DNA from 4 places in the Pseudomonas sp. GD03842 genome. Region 4 is predicted to be linked to each of the others. Evidence: predicted binding sites of a transcription regulator. Region 4 holds the regulator's gene; each other region holds the start of a gene.
The links. Region 4 encodes sigma-54, which starts transcription at its own class of promoters, with help from an activator protein. Its sites were predicted from a motif close to ANTGGCATNNANNTTGCTNT; they were not measured.
Positions count from the first base shown of each region.

Region 1: the regulator sigma-54 is predicted to act here: its motif matches at 2,187-2,206, upstream of N5D61_RS00350 (CmpA/NrtA family ABC transporter substrate-binding protein).
Region 2: the regulator sigma-54 is predicted to act here: its motif matches at 2,424-2,443, upstream of glnA (glutamate--ammonia ligase).
Region 3: the regulator sigma-54 is predicted to act here: its motif matches at 2,095-2,114, upstream of nirB (nitrite reductase large subunit NirB).

Region 1 is NZ_JAOCEA010000001.1:70,815-75,721, reverse strand. Features, by position in the region: gene rlmKL (bifunctional 23S rRNA (guanine(2069)-N(7))-methyltransferase RlmK/23S rRNA (guanine(2445)-N(2))-methyltransferase RlmL) at 1-107, opposite strand, end outside; gene rmf (ribosome modulation factor) at 689-904, shown strand; gene N5D61_RS00355 (quinone-dependent dihydroorotate dehydrogenase) at 1,061-2,083, opposite strand; gene N5D61_RS00350 (CmpA/NrtA family ABC transporter substrate-binding protein) at 2,350-3,558, shown strand; gene N5D61_RS00345 (ANTAR domain-containing response regulator) at 3,568-4,143, shown strand; gene N5D61_RS00340 (NarK/NasA family nitrate transporter) at 4,392-4,907, shown strand, end outside.
Region 2 is NZ_JAOCEA010000008.1:8,654-13,560, forward strand. Features, by position in the region: gene N5D61_RS12875 (DUF4124 domain-containing protein) at 1-25, opposite strand, end outside; gene N5D61_RS12880 (chorismate mutase) at 153-713, opposite strand; gene glnA (glutamate--ammonia ligase) at 921-2,327, opposite strand; gene thiI (tRNA uracil 4-sulfurtransferase ThiI) at 2,658-4,112, shown strand; gene typA (translational GTPase TypA) at 4,253-4,907, shown strand, end outside.
Region 3 is NZ_JAOCEA010000009.1:217,045-221,951, reverse strand. Features, by position in the region: gene N5D61_RS15155 (bifunctional nitrate reductase/sulfite reductase flavoprotein subunit alpha) at 1-1,713, opposite strand, end outside; gene nirB (nitrite reductase large subunit NirB) at 2,314-4,872, shown strand; gene nirD (nitrite reductase small subunit NirD) at 4,869-4,907, shown strand, end outside.
Region 4 is NZ_JAOCEA010000004.1:214,409-219,315, reverse strand. Features, by position in the region: gene lptA (lipopolysaccharide transport periplasmic protein LptA) at 1-201, shown strand, start outside; gene lptB (LPS export ABC transporter ATP-binding protein) at 201-926, shown strand; gene N5D61_RS08090 (RNA polymerase factor sigma-54) at 1,112-2,614, shown strand; gene raiA (ribosome-associated translation inhibitor RaiA) at 2,690-2,998, shown strand; gene ptsN (PTS IIA-like nitrogen regulatory protein PtsN) at 3,011-3,475, shown strand; gene rapZ (RNase adapter RapZ) at 3,478-4,335, shown strand; gene N5D61_RS08070 (HPr family phosphocarrier protein) at 4,352-4,624, shown strand.

The sequences.
Region 1 (4,907 bases), on a different contig from region 4:
GAGGTATGTTCGCGGGTGTCCTGCAAGCCAAGCGCAGTGGCCTCCTCAGCGAGCAGGCTTTCCAGCCCTTTGGGACAGGTGAGGAAGAGTTCGTAGCGGTCCGACATAAGAATTCCAGAGCCATAAGGCGTAATGTGGCCAGGCAACGCGTTGCCCGCCCTGTTTCAAACAGGTGCCTTTCCGAGAGGACACCTGCGTGGCACACCCGTTGTGCCCATTTGCCGCAACGATACAGGTCGAAGGCGGCGGCGAAGCCCGTGGTCCAACTACCACCGGGTTCGCGAAATCTGATTTGAAAACATGATTCAGCACGACAACAAAGGGAATAAGAAGCCACAGAGGTGACCCTTCGTCGCTTTAAATCTGACGTCAATCAGCCATCACGGCCGCATGAGAACGCGTCGCACATTCGATCAGGGCCCCCCATATCAGGGGCTCGGCGGCAAAAAGCCCGGCGAATCCACCCATCACTTATGGCCTTAAAGCTTCAATCGTTACGTTCTTATGACAAAACGGTCATTCACACCCTTCGGTTCATTGGTTAGAAATCACCTCAGCCTTCGACGCAATGACGGGGGTGCAGAGCCCGCGACGCCGGCAGCGGGCGACGAAACGGCAGATGATTTCTGCCTGGCCTCAACCTGAGGTCTCCAGGGACATAACAGTCAACAAACGAGGGCAACACCCTATGAGAAGACTTAAGCGTGATCCGTTGGAAAGAGCTTTTTCGCGCGGATATCAATACGGCGTAACTGGTAAATCCCGTGAGCTTTGCCCATTTACTCTACCGTCGGTACGTCAAGCCTGGATCAACGGCTGGCGAGAGGGACGCGGCGACAACTGGGACGGTATGACCGGCACTGCGGGTATACACAGACTCAACGAACTTCACGCAGTCGGCTGACACCCTTTTCACTTGGGTGACCGACCTAATTAAGGTTTCTTAAAAAGAGATTCGACAATCAGATTCACTTCACACCTGCACCATGCACGTCCCATCCGGACGGCGGGCCAACGCCCAGGAGGGGTCCCTATGGGGACCCCTCTTTTCGTTTGAACCTCAACGGCCCATCGCCGCGATCGCATCCACCGATTCACGAATCAGCGCCGGGCCCTTGTAGATGAAGCCCGAATACACCTGCACCAGGCTCGCGCCAGCCGCGATCTTTTCCGCAGCATGGCGACCTTGGGTGATCCCGCCGGCGGCGATGATCGGCAGTTTGCCGCCCAACTCCGCAGCCAGCACCTTGACGATGTGGGTGCTCTTCTCGCGCACCGGCGCGCCCGACAACCCGCCCGCTTCGTCGGCGTGTGGCAGACTCTCGACGCCTTCACGGCTCAGGGTGGTGTTGGTGGCGATGACGGCGTCCATTCCCGATTCGAGCAACGCATGGGCAACGAGCACAGTCTCTTCGTCGCTCATGTCCGGGGCGATCTTGATCGCCAGCGGCACGCGTTTGCCATGGGTCTGCGTCAAGGCTTCCTGGCGCACACGCAGCGCTTCGAGCAGTTGCTTGAGCGAGTCGCCGAATTGCAGGCTGCGCAGACCCGGCGTGTTGGGCGAACTGACGTTGACCGTGACGTAGCTGGCGTGGGCATAGACCTTGTCCAGACAGATCAGGTAGTCGTCGACGGCGCGCTCCACCGGGGTGTCAAAATTCTTACCGATATTGATGCCCAGCACGCCGTTGTATCGAGCCGCCTGCACACGGCTGACCAGATGATCGACACCCAGGTTATTGAACCCCATGCGGTTGATGATCCCCTCCGCATGAGGCAGGCGGAAGATCCGAGGTTTCGGATTGCCTGGCTGAGCGCGTGGCGTCACGGTGCCGATCTCGACGAAACCGAAACCCAGTTGGGCGAAACCATCGATGGCCGCGCCATTCTTGTCCAGGCCGGCTGCCAGCCCCACCGGATTGGGGAACTGCAAGCCCATCACAGTCACCGGCAGGCGCATGGGTGCCTTGGTGAACACGCTATTGAGACCCAACCGACCCCCTGCGCCGATCAAATCGATGGACAGATCGTGAGAGGTTTCAGGGGAGAGTTTGAACAGTAACTGGCGGGCCAGGTTGTACATGGGCAGGCATGGCTCGTGAGAGGCTGAAGTCAGCCGCGGATTATAGACGTGCGCGAGGGTCAAGCGCGAGGCATGTCGTTAAGTTTGCCGTCTTGGAGAACTCGCTGGCATATGGCTTGCTTCGGATAGCGTCAAACGTGCAGTCCAACGGCGGGCTGCATTTGACAATGGCGTCGCGACCTTCTGGACGAAAGCCCGGAGGGCGCGGCGTTTTTTTTTTTGGAAGGTCGATGGCCCCCAACGCGCTTTCACGCGGAACCGAGCACATGAATGACAGCCTCCCTACGGCATTGGCCTGGGTCAACGGCAGCGACGCGCCGGAATTGAACAGCATCGACGTGGGCTTTATGCCGTTGACTGACTGCGCATCACTGATCGTCGCCGCCACTCAGGGTTTTTCCCAGCCATACGGCCTCAACATCCAACTACGGCGCCAGACGTCCTGGAGCAGCCTGCGCGATAACCTGGTCAATGGCGAACTGCATGCCGCCCATAGCCTGTATGGCCTGGTCTACGCAGCGCAACTGGGCATTGGCGTGGCGGCCCAGGACATGGCAGTGCTCATGGGGTTGAACCAGAATGGCCAGAGCATCAACCTGTCCACGGCGCTGCAGCAGGCAGGTGTGATCACTCCTGAAGCACTGGACCGCCATACGCACCAAAGCGGGACAAAACTGACCTTCGCCCAGACCCTGCCCACCGGCAATCACGCGATGTGGCTGTATTATTGGCTGGCCAGCCAAGGCATTCACCCGCTCGAGGATGTCGAGAGCGTCGTGGTGCCGCCACCCAAAATGGTTGAGCATCTCAAGGCCGGGCGAATCGATGGGTTCTGCGTGGGCGAACCCTGGGGGGCGAGCGCCGTCAACCAGCGGCTCGGTTTTACGCTTGCCACCAGCCAGACCATCTGGCCCGACCACCCGGAAAAGGTGCTGGGCTGCAGCCTGGCGTTTGTCGAGCAATACCCCAACACCGCACGAGCCCTGGTCATGGCAGTGCTGGAGGCCAGTCGCTTCATCGAGGGGAGCCTCGACAACCGCCGCAGTGCTGCGCAAATGCTCAGCGGCGTCGACTACGTGAACGCGCCGGTCGAGGATATCGAAGCACGATTGCTCGGCCACTACAGCGACGGGCTCGGTCATGAATGGCAGGATCACCACGCGGTCAGTTTTCACCGCAATGGCGAGGTGAACATGCCGTATCTGTCTGACGGGATGTGGTTCATGACGCAATTCCGCCGATGGGGGTTGCTGCGCGAAGACCCGGATTACCTGGCAGTTGCCCGCCAGGTCCAGCAGTTGGACCTGTATCGTCAAGCCGCCAGCGCCCTGAGCATAGAAGTGCCCTCTTCGCCCCTGCGCAGCAGCCAGTTGATCGATGGCAAGGTTTGGGACGGCCGCGATCCGGCAGGTTATGCCCGCAGCTTCACACTTCACGCGCTGGCCGGTGCCGCGCCTGACGCCAACGAACATTGAGGGCGGGATATGTTGCGCATCCTGCTGATCAACGATACGCCGAAAAAAGTCGGCCGCCTGAGAGCCGCACTGGTCGAGGCGGGTTTTGACGTCATCGACGAGTCCGGTCTGATCATCGACTTGCCGAAACGCGTTCAAGCGGTGCGACCCGATGTCATCCTGATCGACACCGAATCTCCCGGCCGCGATGTGATGGAGCAAGTGGTGCTGGTCACCCGCGATCTGCCCCGGCCTATCGTGATGTTCACCGATGAACACGACCCTGGTGTGATGCGCCAGGCCATCAAGTCGGGGGTTAGCGCGTACATCGTCGAAGGCATTCACGCGCAACGCTTGCAACCGATTCTCGACGTGGCCATGGCCCGCTTCGAGAGCGACCAGGATCTGCGCGCCCAGTTGCAGGCGCGCGACCAGCAATTGGCTGAGCGCAAACGCATCGAGACGGCCAAAGGCTTGCTGATGAAAATGAAAAACTGCAACGAGGAAGAGGCCTACACCTTGATGCGCAGGCAGGCCATGAGCCGACAGCAGAAGCTTGTTCAAGTCGCGGAACAGATCATTGCCATGAACGAATTGTTGGGCTGATGCCCCGTTACGCGCCTTTGGCCCACACTTTGCTTTAAAGAACACACAGGTAGCCAACGGCGGTTGCCCCCACTCACGACAAAGACGTCGCTCACCCTTTCGCCCTGCGCGAATCGGTGGCGACGTCTTTTTCGTTCTGGTCTCGACAAAAGAACCGGGTGGAGCGCCGTCGGCTGCTCCACCTGCAAGACCTGACCCGTGGCGGTGCAATTGACCACCACAACGATTTCCTGCAGATGAGGTGTGACATGACTACAAGTTTCTGGAAGGCCGGCCACAAGCCCACTCTGTTCGCGGCATTTCTCTATTTTGACCTGAGCTTCATGGTCTGGTATCTCCTGGGCCCCTTGGCCGTCCAGATTGCCACCGACTTGCACCTGACCACTCAGCAACGCGGGCTGATGGTCGCGACGCCCATCCTCGCCGGGGCGTTTCTACGCTTCCTGATGGGTATGCTGGCGGATCAGCTTTCCCCCAAGACCGCCGGTATCATCGGTCAGGTCATTGTCATCTGCGCCCTCCTCTGCGCCTGGCAACTGGGCATCCACAGCTACGAACAGGCCTTGCTGCTGGGCGTATTCCTGGGCATGGCGGGCGCCTCTTTCGCAGTGGCTTTGCCCCTGGCATCGCAGTGGTATCCCCCACAACATCAAGGCAAGGCGATGGGGATCGCGGGGGCCGGCAACTCGGGCACCGTCTTCGCCGCCCTGATCGCACCCGTCCTTGCCGCAGCCTTCGGATGGAGCAACGTCTTCGGATTTGCC
Region 2 (4,907 bases), on a different contig from region 4:
GCACTAAGGCGAGGCTTTGACGCATGAACACTCCATGACCACGATCGGAAAAACGTCCAGCAAGACCTGCGCTATTTCCATAGCGTCAGACATTGGGGCCAGCATAGAGCAAAACCAACATCACGGTTGGTGTGCTCGGGCAGTTCTCGGGATCAGCGGTCATCCGCCGGCAGGCATAGGCTGTCGGACGCCCGCTGCAGCGCGGTGACCGCGATCGGATCGGTCGTCTGGCGCTGGATCTCGACCTGCACCCAGTCTCGGCATGCCTTGTCATGGCGGAACGTCTGGAACGCTGCGTATTTCTGCATCATGACCGGCTGCAGCGCGTCGAGCCGCGTGCGAATGCCCGCGGTCAGGCTTTCACCTGGAGTCTCGGGGGGTTGAGTGGTATGCCAGTGTTCCAGCCGTGCGTATTGGACCATCTTGTTGGCGTCGATCTGGGCCGTCATGAAACGACGCACGTCATCTTTTTCCAGCCCATAACGGGTCGCCTGCCCCTGCGCATTGGCGATCACCTGTTGCTCGCGCTCGGTGTCCTGCACCGGCTTGCCGCTGTAGAACTTGCTTCGCGCGACATCGGTCGCGATGTCGAGGCGCTGATTCATCGCCTCGATCAGCGGGCGAAGTGCGGGAGGGGCGGAGGCCGCCGATGGGGTGGCGCAACCGGTGGTCAGGGCTGCGGCGAAAAGCATCAGCCAGGGGGAGGCTGGCATTCTTGAGAGTGGGCCAGTCATAACGGCATCCAGGCAGGAAAGAAGGTGGGACAGTATTCACGAAATACGGTCGGAAAAAACGATAAACATGTACCACTCACCTATGAGTTCGACACGCTCATGCTATACCCGCCGTCAAGACGCGCCTTAAATGACGGGCACAAAAAAGGCCTCCCGAAGGAGGCCTCTTATCGAACCGCCGCAGAATCAGACGCTGTAGTACAGGTCGTATTCCAGTGGGTGAACGAAGGTGCGGACCTTGATTTCTTCTTCCGACTTCAGAGCGATGTAAGCGTCGATGAAATCGTCGCTGAATACGCCGCCTTTGGTCAGGAAGGCACGGCCCTTGTCCAGCTCTTCCAGGGCTTCTTTCAGGCTGCCGCAAACTTGTGGGATCTCTGCTGCTTCTTCTGGCGGCAGGTCGTACAGGTTCTTGTCAGCGGCATCGCCTGGGTGGATCTTGTTCTGGATACCGTCCAGGCCAGCCATCAGCAGCGCCGAGAAAGCCAGGTATGGGTTGGCAGCCGGGTCTGGGAAGCGTGCTTCGATACGACGGCCTTTAGGGCTGGAGACGTACGGAATGCGGATAGAGGCGGAACGGTTGCGCGCCGAGTAGGCCAGCATCACCGGTGCTTCGAAACCTGGGACCAGACGCTTGTAGGAGTTGGTCGACGGGTTGGTGAAGCCGTTCAGCGCCTTACCGTGCTTGATGATGCCGCCGATGAAGTACAGAGCGGTATCGGACAGGCCGGCATAGCCTTCGCCTGCGAAGGTGTTCTTGCCATCCTTGGAGATGGACATGTGAACGTGCATGCCCGAACCGTTATCGCCGTACAGAGGCTTAGGCATGAAGGTGGCGGTACGGCCGTAGGCGTCGGCGACGTTGTGCACCACGTACTTCAGGGTCTGGGTTTCGTCGGCTTTCTTCACCAGGGTGTTGAACTTGACGCCGATTTCGTTCTGGCCGGCAGTCGCCACTTCGTGGTGGTGAACTTCGACGGTCAGGCCCATTTCTTCCAGTGCGTTGCACATGGCAGTACGGATTTCGTGGTCGTGGTCGACCGGTGGAACCGGGAAGTAACCGCCTTTGACGCCTGGACGGTGACCTTTGTTGCCGCCTTCGACTTCCTGGTCAGTCATCCACGAACCCTGTTCGGAGAAGATCTTGAACATGGAACCGGAGATGTCGGATTTGAACTGTACCGAATCGAAAATGAAGAATTCTGGCTCAGGGCCGACGAATACGGTGTCACCGATCCCGGTGGACTTCAGGTATTCCTCAGCGCGGTGAGCGATGGCGCGTGGGTCGCGGTCGTAACCTTGCATGGTCGAAGGTTCGATGATGTCGCACACCAAAATCAGGGTCGGCTCTTCGGTGAACGGGTCCAGAACGGCGGTTTCGTCGTCCGGCAGCAGGATCATGTCGGAGGCTTCGATGCCTTTCCAGCCGGAGATGGACGAACCGTCGAACATCTTGCCGACTTCGAAGAAGTCGTCGTCCAGTGCATCGCGCGCTGGCATGGTGACGTGCTGCTGCTTGCCTTTGGTGTCCGTGAAGCGCAGATCAATCCACTTAACGTCATGATCTTTGATGAGTTGAACCGACTTCGACATGCTGTCCTCCGGGTGGAATAGGGCTGGGTAGTTGTTGGCCCTTCAATTTGGGTGATGCCGGGCGCGATAGTCGGCCAAGGCAACCTGCCTCACAAGGGAGCAATTTGCATGCCAGTGCCCCGTGTTGGGTTTCTCGCTCGAAACACCCGTTTTTGCGGCGCAAAACGTCGCATTTCTGAAAATGGGCGCACCTTTATGGTGCTTGATAATTGTATACAGTGCATTTTTGGTGCGCTGATGATCGGGCGTACGATAACTGGTTAAACCTTGAGCAATTTCCGCTATAATCCGCGCCCCCCTTTTTCGACCGGCACCTCGCGCGCTGTTTTCATGAAACTAATCGTCAAAGTTTTTCCAGAAATCACCATCAAAAGCCGGCCTGTGCGCAAGCGCTTCATCAAACAGCTGGCCAAGAACATCCGTACCGTGCTCCGCGATCTGGACCCGGCACTGGTGGTCGATGGCGTGTGGGACAACCTGGAGGTCGAAACGAAGGTCGAGGATACGAAAGTGCTGCACGAGATGACCCAGCGCCTCAGTTGCATGCCGGGGATCACACATTTTCTGCAGATCGACGAATACCCGCTGGGCGACATGGACGACATTTACGAAAAGTGCAAACTGCACTTCGGCCATGCGTTGCCCGGCAAGATTTTCTCGGTGCGCTGCAAGCGTGGCGGCCACCATGATTTCAGCTCGATGGATGTCGAGCGCTACGTGGGTAGCAAACTGCGCCGCGAGTGCGGTGCAGCGGGCATTTCGCTGAAGGCGCCCGAAGTCGAGGTGCGGATCGAGATTCGCGATCAGCGCCTGTTCGTCATTCACAGCCAACATGACAGCATCGGCGGTTATCCACTGGGTTCGCTGGAACAGACGTTGGTGCTGATGTCCGGCGGCTTCGACTCGACCGTGGCTGCCTACCACATCATCCGGCGCGGGATGATGAGCCATTTCTGCTTCTTCAACCTGGGTGGTCGTGCGCATGAATTGGGCGTGATGGAAGTGGCCCATTTCCTCTGGAAAAAGTACGCCAGCTCTCAGCGTGTGCTGTTCATCAGTGTGCCGTTCGAGGAAGTGCTGGGAGAAATTCTCGGGAAAGTCGACGACAGTCATATGGGTGTCGTATTGAAGCGTATGATGTTGCGCGCAGCGAGCCGAATGGCCGACCGCCTCGAGATCGATGCGCTGGTCACCGGCGAGGCGATTTCCCAGGTGTCGAGCCAGACGCTGCCGAACCTTTCGGTCATCGACTGCGTCACGGAAAAGCTGGTCTTGCGTCCGCTCATCGCCAGCCACAAGCAGGACATCATCGACGAAGCCGACGCGATCGGTTCCGGGGATTTTGCCCGGCACATGCCTGAGTACTGCGGCGTGATTTCGGTCAATCCGAAAACCGCAGCCAAGCGCTATCGCGTCGAGCATGAAGAAAAAGCGTTCGACATGGCCGTACTGGATCGCGCGATCGAGAATGCGCGCCTGATGCCTATCGATCGAGTGATCGAAGAGCTTGGCCAGGACGTACAGGTCGAGGAAGTCAGCCAGGCGCTGGCGGGGCAAGTGATCATCGACATTCGTCATCCCGACGAAGCCGAGGACAGCCCGCTGGAACTGTCGGGCATCGAAGTGCAGGCACTGCCGTTCTTCGCAGTGAACAGCCGCTTCAAGGAACTGGACCCTACGCGCCAGTACCTGCTGTATTGCGACAAAGGCGTCATGAGTCGCCTGCATGCTCATCATCTGCTCAGTGAGGGGCATGCCAATGTGCGCGTTTATCGACCGAGCTAAGTGCCCGGGGCTGTTTGCCTGTGGCCTGCGTCACCGGCCCCCCGACACCAGTCGTCAGCCGTAACGGCTTGCGCCGGTTTCTGTCTTCATAGCTGACTACAATCAGTCAGCTCACCGAATCCTCTGATCGAGATACACAAGTGATCGAAAATCTACGTAACATCGCCATCATTGCTCACGTTGACCACGGTAAAACTACCCTCGTCGACAAGCTCCTGCGTCAGTCCGGCACTCTTGAGCGTAACGAGCTCAACGACGAGCGCGTGATGGACTCCAACGACCAGGAAAAAGAGCGCGGCATTACCATTCTGGCGAAGAACACCGCGATTCGCTGGAACGACTACCGCATCAACATCGTCGACACCCCAGGCCACGCCGACTTCGGTGGCGAAGTTGAGCGTGTGATGTCGATGGTCGACTCCGTACTGCTGCTGGTCGACGCTCAAGACGGCCCGATGCCGCAAACCCGTTTCGTGACCAAGAAGGCATTCGAAGCCGGTCTGAAGCCAATCGTCGTCATCAACAAGGTTGACCGTCCGGGCGCGCGTCCTGACTGGGTTCTGGACCAGATCTTCGACCTGTTCGACAACCTGGGTGCCACCGACGAACAGTTGGACTTCAAAGTCGTCTACGCCTCGGCCCTGAACGGCATCGCCGGTCTGGACCACACCGACATGGCCGAAGACATGACCCCGCTGTACCAGTCGATCGTCGATAACGTCCCGGCTCCGACCGTTGACGTCGACGGTCCTTTCCAGATGCAGATCTCTGCGCTGGACTACAACAGCTTCCTGG
Region 3 (4,907 bases), on a different contig from region 4:
CACGATGGCCGGACGACGGCCCTGATCGTCCAACTTCAGCGTTTGGCTGACGCCGGTATTGAGGTAGCGCACTGGATTTCGCGAGCCCTCGCCGTCGGGCGCAATCGGCCATTGCAAAGGTTGATCACGCAAACGCGAATATGAGGCACCGCGAATGTCGTAACCGGTCTTGGGGTTCCACGCCTGTTTGATCTCCTCGAATACCGCTTCAGCAGAGGCATAGCTGAACGCCTCGGCAAAGCCCATTTCGCAGGCCACCCGCGCGATGATCTGCCAGTCGGCCATGGCCTCGCCAGGTGCCTGAACCGCCTTTTGCGTCAGGCAGAGGTTGCGCTCGGAATTGATCATCACCCCTTCCGCTTCGGCCCAGAGCGCCCCGGGCAACAAGATGTCGGCGTAGCGGTTGGTCTCGGTGTCGAGATAGGCATCTTGAACGATGACCAACTCAGCCGCCTGCAGGGCCTCGATGACGGCCCCGCGGTTGGCGACGCTGGCCACCGGGTTGGTGCAGATGATCCAACAGGCCTTGATCCGGCCGTCACGCATTTGCTCGAACAGATCAATGGTGCCCCCTCCCACCTTCTGAGCCAGACTGCCCTGGGGGATCGCCCACAGCTGTTCCACGAACCGGCGATCTTCTTCGACGAGTACCGAACGCTGCCCGGGAAGTCCCGGCCCCATATAGCCCATTTCGCGGCCGCCCATCGCATTGGGTTGGCCGGTCAAGGAAAACGGACCGCTGCCAGGACGACAAATCGCCCCCGTGGCCAAATGCAGGTTGCACAGCGCGTTGGTATTCCAGGTGCCATGGGTGCTTTGGTTCAAGCCCATGGTCCAGCAGCTCATCCATTCGGGCGCCTGGCCGATCATCTGCGCGGCTCGCCGAATGGCGCTTTCCGCCAGGCCGGTCAGTTGCGCGACCCGGGACGGCGTGTAGTCGGCGAGAAATCCCGGCATGGCTTCCCAGCCTTCGGTATAGGCGGCAATGAAAGCGGTATCGATGTCACCGTTTTGCAGCAGCAAATGCAGCAAACCGTTGAGCAGCGCCAGATCGGTGCCGGGGTTGATCTGCAGGAACAGGTCGGCCTTGTCTGCCGTGGCCGTGCGCCGCGGGTCGACGACGATCAGCCTGGCCCCGGCCTTGACCCGATCCATCATGCGCAGAAACAGGATCGGGTGACAGTCCGCCATGTTCGCGCCGATGACGAAAAACAGCGTCGCTTTATCGAAATCATCGTAGGCGCCGGGCGGCCCGTCCGAGCCAAGCGACAGCTTGTAGCCGCTGCTCGCACTGGCCATGCACAACCGCGAGTTCGATTCGATGTGATTCGTCCGTACGAAGCCTTTGGCTAACTTGTTAGCCAGATACTGGGCCTCAAGAGACAGTTGTCCCGAGACATAAAAGGCCAGTGCGTCTGGGCCGTCCCGGTCGAGGATCGACCTCAGCCGACGCGCCGTCTCACGGATTGCACTGTCGATGGCGGCAGGTATTGGGTCCTGATCCGGGTGACGGCGTACGTAGGCCGACGCCATGCGCCCTGGCGCGGCAATCGCCTGACCGCACGTGGTGCCCTTGGTGCACAGACGGCCGAGATTGGCGGGATGAGCTTTGTCACCGCGGACCTTGACCACGCGATTGTCCTCGACCTGCATGACGATGCCGCAACCGACACCACAATAAGGACACACACTTCGTACGCTGTTGCTCGCCATATCCCACCTTCCAGAAACGAAAAAGACGCCTTGTTCTCCACCCTCAGATGACGGGGAGTACACGGCGCCTTTGTCGTGAAGTGGGCAATCGGCGTTGATTGCCTGTGTTCGGGCATCTGCAAACGCCAGGCCAGTCATGGCCAGGTGCCGAAACGATGAGGCTTGGCTCTATAAAGAGTGAACGCGCACCCCCTGCACGACGGCTTCAGGCTGGGGCAATACGAACGCACATGCACCTTTTCCGTGCCAAATGTGATCGGCGTGTTCTGGGTTCTGCCCGCTTGATCGCAAGCAAGTCGCGGCGGTTTGTTCGTGGTGATCGCCTGCGTTTCCTGGCACCCGGGGGCGGTAAAGGGGCCGAGGGTCAACGAATCGGTAACCACTGGCACAACCGTTGCTTTGCTCTAACCATGTCCAGCCCATGTTGGCTGGCAGCCCCCGCCGATCAACGAGGATCCGCCAAGGGGCCACACAGGTTCCGCTGACAGCGCTGTCGAGCGGACCCCTTGAACAGAACAGGCAAAGGCGCCTGGAACCCATAGGTTCCGGGCGCCTTTTTTTTGCTTTCGAAAACCTGATTGGCCTAGGCCGGGACTCGAAATGAACGCTAATGTCGCCCCTCTTGAAGCTGTGCAGACCCTGATCGTCGTCGGTAATGGCATGGTCGGCCATCACTGCGTGGAGCAACTGATCGCTGCCGGTGCGCTCGACCGCTATCGTATCCACGTGTTTGGCGAAGAAGGCCAACGCGCTTACGACCGCGTTCACCTCTCCGAATACTTCACAGGCCGGGACGCCGAGTCACTGGCCTTGAGCGAGGCAATGCTTTACGAACGCCCTGGGCTCACCCTGCACCTGGGCGTGCCCGTGCTGGAAATCGACCGCGTCCGCCGTGAAGTGATCACCGCCCATGGCTGCTTTGGCTATGACAAGCTGGTGTTGGCGACAGGCTCGTACCCTTTCGTACCGCCAATCGAAGGCGCCGAAGGCCATTCGCGCTTGGTGTATCGCACCCTGAACGACCTTGACACCATTCGCGCCGCGGCCCGCCAGGCCAAACGCGGCGTGGTGGTCGGCGGTGGTCTGCTGGGCCTGGAAGCCGCCAATGCCCTCAAATCCCTGGGGCTGGAGGCCCATGTGGTGGAATTCGCCCCGCGCCTGATGCCGGTGCAACTCGATGACTTCGGCGGCGCGGCATTGAAGGCCCGTATCGAAGCGCTGGGCGTGGGCGTGCACCTGTCGCGAGCGACGCAATCGATCACGGCGGGAGAAACGTACCGCTACCGCATGAATTTCGCCTCAGATGAATACCTTGAAACCGACCTGATCGTATTTTCGGCAGGCATTCGGCCTCAGGACGCGCTTGCCCGCCAATGCGGCCTGGAACTGGGCCCTCGGGGCGGGATCGCCATCGACGAACATTGCCGTACCGGCGACGCCGACATTTTCGCCATCGGCGAGTGCGCGGCCTGGAACGGCAGCGTATTCGGCCTGGTCGCACCGGGGTATCAAATGGCACGCAATGTGGCCGCACAACTGTGCGGTCAAGCGGCCGAGCCGTTCTTCGGCGCCGATATGTCGACCAAGCTGAAGTTGCTGGGCGTCGATGTCGGCTCGATCGGCGATGCCCACGGCGCACTGGCCGGCGCACGCAGTTACCGCTTCATCGATGAGGCAACGGCCAGTTATCGCCGTCTGGTCGTCTCCGCCGATGGCAAGCGGGTACTCGGAGCGGTTTTGGTGGGCGACAACAGCTATTACGACACACTGCTGCAATACGCACAGAACGGCATAAAGCTGCCCGCCGACCCGGCCAGCCTGATCATGCCGCAGAGTGAAGGCGCCCCAACGCTGGGGGCCGATGCCCTTCCGGCCACGGCCACCGTGTGTTCCTGCCACAACGTCAGCAAGGGCTCGATCTGCTCGGCCATCGACAGCGGCTGCACGGACCTGGCGGCGATCAAGGCCTGCACCAAGGCAGCCACCGGGTGCGGCGGCTGTGCGGCCTTGTTGAAAAGCGTGTTCGAACACGAACTGACCGCTCGCGGCGTGGCCGTGGACAAAAGCCTGTGCGAGCACTTCGCCTATACCCGTCAGGAGCTATACGCCTTCGCTCGGGTCGAAAAAATCGAAACATTCGAAGACATGCTCACCCGTCACGGCAAGGGCCATCTTGGTTGCGACATCTGCAAGCCAGCGGTCGGCTCGATCCTTGCGTCTTGCTGGAACAAGCCGATCATGGACCCTTCATTGGTGCCCCTCCAGGACACGAACGACACATTCATGGCCAACATGCAGAAGAACGGCAGCTACTCGGTGGTGCCGCGCATTCCCGCTGGCGAGATCACCCCGGACGGCCTGATCGCGATTGGCGCGGTGGCGAAGAAATACGACCTGTACACCAAAATCACCGGCGGCCAGCGCATCGACCTGTTCGGCGCCCAGTTGCACGAATTGCCGGACATCTGGGCCGAGCTGATCGCCGCCGGGTTCGAGACGGGGCACGCCTATGGGAAGTCGACCCGCACGGTGAAATCCTGCGTGGGCAGCACGTGGTGTCGCTACGGCGTGCAGGACAGCGTGCAGATGGCATTGCGTATCGAGGACCGCTACAAGGGGCTGCGCTCGCCGCACAAACTGAAATTCGCGGTGTCGGGCTGCACCCGGGAATGCGCCGAAGCCCAGAGCAAGGACATTGGCGTGATCGCCACCGAAAATGGCTGGAACCTGTATGTGTGTGGCAACGGCGGTATGCGTCCGCGCCATGCCGAGCTTTTCGCCACCGACTTGGATGACGAGACGCTGATTCGCTACATCGACCGGGTGCTGATGTTCTACATCCGCACCGCTGACAAGCTGCAACGCACCTCGGTGTGGCGCGAATCGCTGGAGGGCGGGCTGGATTACCTGAAGGCCGTGGTCATCGACGACAGCCTGGGGCTGGCCGCCGAACTGGAGGGGCAGATGCAATGGGTGGTCGACCGCTACGAGTGTGAATGGGCCAACGCCCTCAAGAGTCCGGAAAAGCTCAAGCGCTTCCGTACCTTCGTCAACGATGCACGGCCAGACCCGGACATTCAGTTCATCAAGGAGCGCAGCCAACGCCGCCCGGCGCGCACTGATGACCTCAACCTGATTGCTGTGGAGATTTCACAATGAGCCCGATCGGTGCTGTCATGATGGACCCTTCCAGA
Region 4 (4,907 bases):
AACCGGGTCGTGCTGATCGACAAGGCCAAGGTTGTCGACAAGGACAACAACACCACCCAGGGCGAGAAGATTGTCTATGACACCGTGCGCAAGCTGGCGAGCGCCGGCCGCGCCAACGGCAGCAAGGTCACCGAATCGCGCCCTCGCGTCGACATGGTGATCCAGCCGAAAAAGAAAACCGACCAGCAGAAGGCCCAGTAATGGCAACGCTGAAAGCCCAACACCTGGCCAAGTCCTACAAGGCTCGCCAGGTCGTCCGTGACGTCAGCCTGTCCATCGACAGCGGCCAGATCGTTGGCCTCCTGGGGCCGAACGGCGCAGGCAAGACGACCTGCTTCTACATGATCGTCGGCCTGGTGCAGGCCGATCAGGGCCGCGTGCTGATCGACGATCAGGATGTGAGCCATCAGCCCATGCACGGTCGCGCCCGCGCCGGTATTGGCTATCTGCCGCAGGAAGCCTCGATCTTCCGCAAGCTGTCGGTCTCGGACAACATCATGGCCATCCTCGAGACCCGCAAGGACCTCGACCGCGCCGGGCGTCGCAAGGAGCTGGAAAGCCTGCTCCAGGAATTTCACATCACCCACATCCGCGACAACCTGGGCATGAGCCTGTCGGGTGGTGAGCGCCGCCGTGTGGAAATTGCACGGGCCTTGGCCACCTCCCCCAAGTTCATCCTGCTGGACGAACCTTTCGCCGGTGTCGACCCTATCTCCGTTGGCGACATCAAGCAGATCATCCACCACCTGAAAGCGAAAGGCATCGGCGTTCTGATCACTGATCACAATGTCCGTGAAACGCTCGATATCTGCGAAACAGCCTACATCGTTAACGATGGGCAGCTCATCGCAGAGGGTGATGCCGAAACGATCCTTGCCAACCAATTGGTGAAGGAAGTGTACCTCGGCCACGAGTTCCGCCTTTAAAAGGCCGATGACGAGCGGGTGGCGAGTGAACGCAGCATGCGGCTCATCGCCAACCTCGCATTAACTGCCATCACACTCTAGGCAAACGAGCCGCTTTCAGGCATATAATTTGCTTAGTTTGGCGCCTCGGCGCCTCGTAGTGGATGGCGCGAGCGCGCCGGCGAATAAGGTATTAAGCCCCTGCCATGAAACCTTCGCTAGTCTTGAGAATGGGCCAGCAGCTGACGATGACGCCGCAGCTGCAACAGGCCATCCGCTTGCTCCAATTGTCGACGCTGGATCTTCAACAGGAAATCCAGGAGGCATTGGAATCCAACCCCATGCTGGAACGCCAGGAAGAAGGCGACGATTTCGACAACGCTGATCCCATGGCCGATAACGTCGAAGCCAAGCCAGCTGCCGACGTTCAAGAACCGACATACCAGGAATCTTCGACCACCACGGTCGACAATCTCGAAGACGGCGAATGGGGCGACAGCGAACGCATTCCCAACGAACTGCCCGTCGATACGGCGTGGGAAGACATCTACCAGACCAGCGCCAGCAGCCTGCCAAGCAACGATGACGATGAGTGGGACTTCACCACCCGCACCTCGGCGGGTGAGAGCCTGCAAAGCCATCTGCTCTGGCAGTTGAACCTGGCGCCCATGTCCGACACCGACCGCCTGATTGCCGTCACGCTGATCGACTGCATCAACAACCAGGGATATCTGGACGAGTCGCTGGAGGAATTGCTCGACGCATTCGATCCAGAACTCGACATCGAACTGGACGAAATCGAAGCCGTCCTGCACCGCATCCAGCAGTTCGAACCGGCTGGCGTCGGTGCTAGGACGCTGAGCGAATGCCTGCTGCTGCAATTGCGCCAGCTTCCGGTGAAGACCAAGTGGTTGGCCGAAGCCCAGCGACTGGTCAGCGACTACATCGATTTGCTGGGCAGCCGCGATTACGCGCAATTGATGCGCCGGATGAAAATCAAGGAAGACGACCTGCGTCAGGTCATCGAGCTGGTTCAGAGCCTCAATCCCCGCCCCGGCTCGCAGATCGAGTCGACCGAAGCCGAATACGTCGTGCCGGACGTCATCGTGCGCAAGGACAACGAACGTTGGCTGGTCGAACTCAACCAGGAGGCAGTGCCGCGCCTGCGGGTGAATCCTCAGTACGCCGGTTTCGTGCGTCGCGCCGACACCAGTGCGGACAACACCTTCATGCGCAATCAGTTGCAGGAAGCGCGCTGGTTCATCAAGAGCCTGCAAAGCCGGAACGAGACCCTCATGAAAGTGGCGACCCAGATCGTCGAGCATCAGAGGGGTTTCCTGGAATACGGCGACGAGGCAATGAAACCCTTGGTGCTGCATGACATCGCAGAAGCGGTGGGCATGCACGAATCGACGATTTCACGCGTGACCACGCAGAAATTCATGCACACGCCCCGTGGCATCTATGAACTGAAGTACTTCTTTTCCAGTCACGTCAGCACCTCCGAAGGCGGTGAATGCTCGTCCACGGCGATCCGCGCGATCATCAAGAAACTGGTTGCCGCGGAAAATCAGAAAAAGCCGTTGAGCGACAGCAAGATCGCTGGTTTACTGGAGGCACAAGGCATTCAAGTGGCGCGTCGCACCGTCGCCAAGTATCGCGAATCTCTCGGGATAGCGCCTTCGAGCGAACGTAAGCGACTGATGTAACGCCACAGCCACAGCGTTCCAGTGGCAGGCATCCAAGCCTGCCTCTTAATGCACTGGCAACGAAGGAGAAGCTGTATGCAAGTCAACATCAGTGGACACCAACTGGAAGTCACCAAGCCTCTGCGCGAGTACGTCGAGCTGAAGCTGAAGAAGCTCGAAGGGCACTTTGACAAGATTACGAACGTGCAGGTGACGATGGCCGTCGAGAAGCTCAAACAGAAGATCGAGGCCACCTTGCATATCCCTGGTGGAGAGGTGGTTGCCATTGCGGAACATGACGACATGTACGCGGCGATCGACCTGCTCACGGACAAGCTCGACAGACAATTGCTCAAGCATAAGGAAAAGCAGCAAAGCATCCTCAAGGGTGCGGCAGCTCGCTGATACTCCCCATCCATGATCCGACTTGAAAACATCCTGACCCCTGGCCGTTCCTTGGTGAACGTGCCAGGCGGCAGTAAAAAAGCCGTACTGGAACAGATCGCCAGACTGATCGGGCAGCAAGTGCCCGAGTTCGACTGGGAAACTGTGTACGAAAGCCTCATTGCCCGCGAAAAACTGGGCTCGACCGGTTTCGGAAACGGCATCGCCATTCCGCACTGTCGGCTCAAGGGATGCAGTGCGCCGGTCAGCGCGGTGCTCCATCTGGAGCGGCCTGTTGACTTCGATGCCATCGACGGCGCGCCTGTAGACCTGCTTTTCGTCCTGCTCGTGCCCGAAGCGGCAACCGATGCTCATCTGGAGCTGCTGCGCCAGATCGCCAGCATGCTCGATCGCGCCGACGTCCGCGCCAGCCTGCGCGCGGCCAAAAGTAGCGATGAGCTCTACAACGTTGTGCTCCACGTCCAGAACGGCCACTGATCATGCGCATGATCATCGTCAGCGGTCGCTCCGGCTCTGGCAAGAGTACGGCCCTCGATGTTCTTGAAGACAGCGGCTTCTACTGCGTCGACAATCTGCCGGCCGGGCTGCTGCCCGAGCTCGCCGAACGCGCATTGATCAACACTGAACTGGCCGAACCGCTGCTCGCGGTCTCCATAGACGCGCGCAACCTGCCGAGCCATTTGACCCGCTTCCCGCGCATGCTCGAAGAGGTCCGTGGCCGACATATTCGCTGCGACGTGCTGTTTCTGGACGCTGAAGAATCCACCCTTCTCAAACGCTTTTCCGAAACCCGTCGCCGTCACCCCCTGAGTAACGCGACACGCTCGTTGGCCGAGGCCATCCGCGACGAAAAAACGCTGCTAGGGCCGATCATCGACCTCGCCGACCTGACCATCGACACGACTCACCTGAACCTGTATCAGCTGCGCGACACTTTGAAGTTGCGACTGCTGAACAAACCTGAGCCCGGCACGGCTTTCCTGATCGAGTCGTTCGGATTCAAGCGGGGAATGCCGGTCGACGCCGACTTGGTGTTCGATGTGCGCTGCTTGCCCAATCCCTACTGGAAACCCGAACTGCGCGAGCAATCCGGGCTCGATCAGCCGGTTGCCGACTACCTTGCAGCCCAACCCGACGTCGAAGAGATGTTTCAGGACATCGCTTCCTATCTGACCAAATGGTTGCCGCGCTTCGCCGCCAGCAATCGAGCTTACGTCACCATTGCCATTGGCTGCACCGGCGGGCACCACCGCTCCGTCTACCTGACCGAACGTCTCGGCCAGGTGCTGCAGCAATCGCTCAAGAATGTTCAGGTCCGCCACCGCGACCTCAGCTGAAAGGACCCTTCACGCGATGCCCGCTCACCAAATCACCATCATCAACAAGCTGGGCTTGCATGCCCGGGCTGCCGCCAAATTCGTCGGCGTTGCCGGCAAGTATCCCTGCCAGATCCGTGTCGGCCGTTCTCCCGACAGCATGGTCGACGGCAAAAGCATCATGGCCGTCATGATGCTCGCTGCGGGGAAAGGCACCGAGATTCACCTTTTGACCGAGGGACAAGACGAGCAGGCTGCCCTGGAGGGCCTGATCGAGCTTATCAACAACAGGTTCGATGAGGGTGAGTGACACCAGTGGCCCTTGAGCTGTTCGCCCTCCCCGCTTGACGCTTTGAAACCTGCACTATTGCCGATTCTTCATCGTCTGAATGTGTCCCACCGCATACCTTCGCACATCAATTCGCCAAATTGGGATCCCTATACTTGATCATTCAAAGTGGTGGATCTTTAATTCATCGCTTTGAAACACCTCGTCGCTCATCGCCCAGCTCGATCTTGGCAGGCCTGAGCAACAGCTCGACTCCAGACTCGGGCGGAGCATATTCCAGGTGTCCTCCCCAAAGAGCTAATCG